One region of the Iodobacter sp. CM08 genome, then DNA from elsewhere that is predicted to be linked to it. Evidence: predicted binding sites of a transcription regulator. Region 1 holds the regulator's gene; the other holds the start of a gene.
The links. The regulator sigma-54, encoded in region 1, starts transcription at its own class of promoters, with help from an activator protein. The targets are predictions, from matches to a motif close to CTGGCACGCTTCATGCTT.

Region 1 (3,132 bases):
GAAACACTGGAACTTAAATCTAAAGTCAGGATGAGCTATGAACCGCTTCGTAACCCTTAACACCGTATTACTGTTTTTGCTTGCTAGCCCCGTGCATGCAGAAAAAACCGACCGCGAAAAACCTATTAAAATCGCCGCTGCAAATTGTGTGATGAATCAAAAAACGCAGGCTAGCGTCTGTACTAATGATGTGGTGCTGACTCAAGGTACGCTCAGCATTCGTGGAGATAAACTCTCCGTGCGCCAAGATGAAGCGGGCAACCAGTTTGTGACAGGCAATGGCAGCCCCGTGCGGTTTCGGCAAAAAATGGATGGTGGTAACGAGTGGGTAGATGCAGAGGCACAGCGCTTTGATTACGACGGGCGTACTGGCATTCTTAAGTTGTTGGATAAAGCTTGGGTGAAGCGGGGCGAAGATCAAATTTATAGCGATTTAATCACTTACGATCTAAACAATGAAGCCTACCAAGCGCAGAGTAAAACAGAAGGTGGCAGGGTGAATATCGTGATCAATCCGAAAAAGGCTCCCGCTCCATGAGTAGTTCTTTACGCGCAGAACAGCTAGAAAAGCGCTACGGCAAACGTACCGTAGTGCGTGATGTCACTATGGAAATTTCTAGTGGCGAAGTGGTTGGCTTGCTAGGCCCTAATGGCGCGGGCAAAACCACTAGCTTTTATATGTTGGTGGGTTTAGTTGCGATGAATGGCGGGCGGATTATGCTCGATGGCGAGGATATCGGCCATTTACCCATTCATCAGCGGGCACGGCGAGGTTTAGGTTATTTGCCTCAGGAAGCATCTATCTTTCGTAAAATGACGGTGGCGCAAAACATTACTGCAGTGCTAGAGCTGCATTGCAAAAATCGTGTTGAGATTGATACTCGCCTCAATGAGCTGCTCAATGATTTACATATTGCCCATTTGCGGGATGCTGGTGCGATGGGCTTATCAGGTGGTGAGCGGCGGCGGGTAGAAATTGCCCGCGCACTTGCAGCAAACCCACGCTTTATCTTGCTGGATGAGCCATTTGCAGGGGTAGACCCGATTGCCGTGATGGATATTCAACGTATTATTGGTTTTTTAAAGCAACGTGGAATCGGTGTGCTCATCACTGATCATAATGTGCGTGAAACCTTAGGTATTTGTGATCGTGCTTACATCATCTCGGAAGGTGCGGTGATGGCGTCAGGTGTTCCAAAAGATATTGTGGCTAATGAAAGTGTGCGTCGAGTGTATCTCGGTGAACATTTCCGTATGTAAATGAAACAAACCCTGCAGCTGCGGCTTTCCCAGCAACTAAACCTCACGCCACAATTGCAGCAGGCTATTAAGCTGCTGCAGCTTTCTACGCTTGAGTTTCAGCAAGAGCTTGAGCAGTACCTAAATGACAACCCTTTGCTGGAGCGTGGCGAGGAAGCCCCCGCAGGGGAAGTTGAGCAGCCCGAGCCACAGTGGGAAATGGGTGGGGATGATGATGGTTTGCGCTGGGAGGGTACGAGTCATGGTGGCTCAGATGACGATGATGATTTTGACCCCGCCACCAATATTGCGCGTGATCTAGATTTACGTGAATACCTGCTACAGCAAGCAGGCCTGCTGCAGCTACCGCATCGGGATAAGTCTTTGTTATTGATGTTGATTGAAGCTTTGGATGATGATGGTTTCCTTTCCCAGCCCTTAGATGAAGTCTATTCTCAGCTGCCAGAGGAACTTATCCAAGATTATGAACTCGAACTTGATGACTTAAAGATTGCTTTAGTCCGCTTACAGCACTTAGAGCCCTTAGGCGTTGGTGCTCGGGATACTGCCGATTCATTATGCTTACAGTTGCGCCAAAAACCGCCGAGTGCCGCTAAAGATTTAGCCTTGAAGATTGCCCAAAATTCACTCGATTTATTAGCTGGACGGGACTACACTAAGCTTAAACGAGCCTTTAAATGCGAGGATGCTGAGCTAAAAGCCGCACAAGAATTAATTGTAAGTTTAAACCCAAGGCCGAGCGCACAGTGGTCTGTAACCTCGCCAAGATATGTAAGCCCCGATGTGGTTGTGCAAAAAGTACGTGGGGTTTGGCGGGTTAGATTGCATGATGCATCCATGCCAAAATTACGCGTTAACCGGCTTTATGCAGATATCTTACAGAAAGGCGACGGCGCTCATTTAGCCCGCGAGCTACAAGAAGCACGTTGGTTAGTAAAAAGTGTGCAGCAGCGTTTTGAAACAATTTTACGAGTAGCAACAGCGATTGTAGAGCGGCAGCGGGCATTTTTTGAACATGGTGAAGTGGCAATGCGGCCCTTGGTACTCAGGGATATTGCAGAAGAGCTCGATTTACACGAATCAACTATTTCTAGAGTCACCACGCAAAAATACATGTTAACGCCGCGTGGTTTGTATGAGTTTAAGTATTTTTTTGGTAGCCATGTAGACACAGACGCCGGTGGTGAATGTTCTGCAACCGCTATCAAAGCTTTAATAAAGCAGATGGTGCAGCAAGAAGATAAGAAAAAACCTTTAAGTGATAGCGTATTGGCAGAAGCATTATCCGCCCAAGGTATTGTGGTAGCGCGTCGTACCGTTGCTAAATACCGTGAGGCGTTGCAGATTTACCCAGTAAGTCAGCGCAAAAGTTTGTAAGGCCCCAACGGAAGGAGTAACCCTATGAATTTGAATATCAGTGGCCATCATCTTGAAGTAACCCCATCGATCCGTGAGTACGTGAACAGTAAGATGGAGCGGGTTATCAGGCACTTTGATAATGTGATTGATGTAAATATCATCCTCTCCGTGGAGAAACTGCAACACCAAGTTGAAGCTACCGTTCATGTTCGCGGACGCGATATCCACGTTGAAGCAACGGATGAAAATATGTATGCAGCGATTGATCTTTTGGCAGATAAACTTGATCGTCAAGTTGTAAAGCACAAAGAAAAATCAATGGATCATCGCAACGAATCCATTAAACAGCATCAACCTAGCGCTGAATAAAGCGATTTCTTTCACCTTAGCGGGAACCGGTTTATTCGGGTTCCCGTTTTTGTTTTCAAGCGACGGCGCTACAATAGCTGTCGTCCTTGTTTTGGTCTGCCTACAATGAGTCTGATCGCCCAAATTCTGCCAAGTGGTAATGTC
Region 2 (3,132 bases), on a different contig from region 1:
GCCCAATGGATACACCGTTCTTTTATGCTCAAGAAACCCCAGAAGCCGTGGCTTACTTAAAAACATCGGCAGATTTAAGCGCTTTTAATCAATCGGGCTTAACTGAAATCCAAGACATCGTGCCTTTGATTAAATTTTTGGTGACCGAAGGCTGGTGGGTTAACGGCCAGACTATTTTTGCCAATGGTGGCTTTACCACCCGCTAATGAACGGGTGTTATACACAAAGACTATTTGTCCACGAAAAACACTCAATGCACGAACAGAAGCGGATCAAGCAAAAAGGTAATCGTCTGTTCGTGCTTTGTTAGTAAACGGCGTATTTTTTGATCTTGCTGCATAACATCAGTCATTTAGATGGCCACCAAAGCGCCAGCAGCTGGCTCTTTAGCGTACTCACACTCTAAGGATCCACCATGCGACTCCCTCTGCCCTTGCTGTTATTGGTCAGTATTGTGCACAGCCCGCTCAGCCAAGCACAAAGCATCGAAGGCTTGGATAAACTCAGCAACCCACTGGTAAAATCAGCCGTAAAAGCCATGAGCGATAACGATCGCGAAAGCTGGATGAAACTCTTCTCCCCCAAGGCCGTCATCAGTGACGAAGGCAAGGAGAGGGACTTTATTCAGTGGTCAGACAGCGAAATATTTGGCCGCTTACGTGCTTATATCGTACTAGGCAAATCGCGTGGCTACTTTAAACGTATCGATAAAGAAGATAATCAAGGGTTCAGCGTTTACGGTTTTTTCCACACGGATCGCTGGGGTGAGTTCAATACCTATATGCACTTTAAGGTAGAAAACAATCAGATTGTGCGGCTAGATGTGGGACAGATTAAGTAAATGTAGTGCCCTAGCAAAGCGACTTAGCCAAATAAAAATGAACCTTAGCTCACTGCTCCCCCTCTTAAAAACAGCAAAACCACGCCAAAGTTTTTTCCAACGATTTTATAAACTCAGTACGGGCGCTGCTTGCTGCGCCCTGCTCAGTTTTACAGCTCATCTTTTTTTAAACACTGCACAACATCGATACTGGCCATGAATGAACCAAATCACCGTGGTTTAATCGCATGAGCAGGCGCTTAATTAACAAAAAATTAATACAGCAGATTTCTTGCATGACCTAGGAATAAGCATTTAAAACAAAACGCCATGAGCACCGCACCAAAAAAGCTCGCACAGTGTATTTTAGTCACCATAATGGTGCATAAGTAATTACCCTAGGTTAGCGAGCCTTTAAGCTTAGTGCCAGCTTGTTGACGTTTGAAGCGCAGCTGCGCAGAATCAAACCTCAGCAGCCCTTAGGTTTATGGCACAATAGAATCACACGCTCTTTATGTTGGCATGGTTATTGCTGAATGAAATCTTAATTCCGCAAAGCCAGATGCTTTGTCCTTTCACCTTCATGCAATTAAAATTTGGAGAATTCAAGATGGCGGTAGCCGACGTTCTCAACCTTATCCAAGAAAACGGCCTTAAATTCGTTGACTTGCGTTTCACCGACACTATGGGCAAAGAACAGCACGTTACTGTTCCTTCGCACGTAGTGGACGAAGAATGGTTCACAACGGGCCATGCTTTCGACGGCTCTTCTATTGCTGGCTGGAAAGGCATTCAAGCATCTGACATGTTGCTGATGCCAGACGCATCAACCGCCAATATCGATCCTTTCTACGACGAACCAACATTGTTTATGACATGTGACGTGGTAGAGCCAGATACTGGTAAGGGTTACGACCGTGATCCACGCTCGGTAGCTAAGCGCGCTGAGCAATACCTGAAAGCCACAGGCTTGGGTGACACGGCTTACTTTGGCCCTGAACCAGAATTCTTTATTTTTGATGGCATCCGCTTTGGCTCCGATTTATCAGGCTGCTTCTACAAAATTGAATCCGACGAAGGCGCTTGGGCGACTGCAAATAAAGTAGAAGGCGGCAATAAAGGCCACCGTCCACGCCTGAAAGGTGGCTACTTCCCAGTTCCTCCTGTCGATAGCCACCAAGATATCCGTGCCACTATGGTACTGATCTTGGAAGAGCTAGGCGTGCCTGTTGAAGTGTTCCACCACGAAGTGGCGAACGCTGGCCAGAATGAAATCGGCACCAAATTCAGCACCTTGGTACAACGCGCAGACTGGACTCAAATCCTGAAATACGTGGTGCACAATGTAGCCGACCAATACGGCAAGACTGCCACATTTATGCCTAAGCCTATCGTTGGCGATAACGGCAGCGGTATGCACGTGCACCAATCGGTTTGGAAAGACGGCAAAAACCTGTTTGCAGGTAATGCCTACGCAGGTTTGAGCGAATTCGCCCTGTTCTACATCGGCGGTATCATCAAGCACGCAAAAGCACTGAATGCGATCACCAACCCAGGCACAAACAGCTACAAGCGTCTGGTTCCGCATTACGAAGCCCCTGTAAAACTGGCTTACTCTGCACGCAACCGCTCTGCTTCGATCCGTATTCCACACGTATCGTCAGACAAAGGCCGCCGCATTGAAGCGCGTTTCCCAGATCCATTGGCTAACCCATACCTGTGCTTCTCAGCCCTGTTGATGGCTGGCCTAGATGGCGTGCAAAACAAGATTCACCCAGGCGATCCTGCAGACAAAAATCTGTATGACCTGCCACCAGAAGAAGACAAGCTGATCCCTACCGTTTGCTCATCACTCGATGAAGCACTAGACGCGCTGGATAAAGACCGCGAGTTCCTGACTCGTGGCGGCGTATTCAGTAATGACTGGATCGACAGCTATATCGAATTGAAGATGCAAGAAGTAAACCGCATCCGCATGAGCACTCACCCAGTTGAGTTCGATATGTACTACAGCTTGTAATATCTGACGCCTGTTTTGTGCAGGCTTAGATAAAAAAAACCCGCAGAAAGCTTTGCTTTTGCGGGTTTTTTTATGGGTTTTATATAGGTCTTTAGGTAATCCCCACACAAAATCAGCTCATTTTTAAGTAGAATTTTATCGCAGTTTTTAAGTAGCTTTTACATGAAAGCCGTAGGCAATTGATAATGCCAGATTATGGCGATTTTAAAACAGGCCGAAGCTGGCTCGACCATTCCTGATCATTACCTATTAAGTAAAAATTGGGTTTAAGCGATTTCGGCCTGACCCACAT

Region 2: a site for sigma-54 is predicted at 1,338-1,355, ahead of glnA (type I glutamate--ammonia ligase). Genes of this name have one in related genera too.

What each region holds. Positions count from the first base shown of each region.
Region 1 covers NZ_JAWQUO010000052.1:9,710-12,841, forward strand. Annotated here, with positions in the region: gene lptC (LPS export ABC transporter periplasmic protein LptC) at 1-60, shown strand, start outside; gene lptA (lipopolysaccharide transport periplasmic protein LptA) at 38-538, shown strand; gene lptB (LPS export ABC transporter ATP-binding protein) at 535-1,260, shown strand; gene R6242_RS20375 (RNA polymerase factor sigma-54) at 1,261-2,637, shown strand; gene hpf (ribosome hibernation-promoting factor, HPF/YfiA family) at 2,662-2,988, shown strand; gene R6242_RS20385 (PTS sugar transporter subunit IIA) at 3,094-3,132, shown strand, end outside.
Region 2 covers NZ_JAWQUO010000002.1:152,007-155,138, reverse strand. Annotated here, with positions in the region: gene R6242_RS01630 (SDR family oxidoreductase) at 1-206, shown strand, start outside; gene R6242_RS01625 (hypothetical protein) at 416-841, shown strand; gene glnA (type I glutamate--ammonia ligase) at 1,431-2,840, shown strand; gene R6242_RS01615 (flavin reductase) at 3,107-3,132, opposite strand, start outside.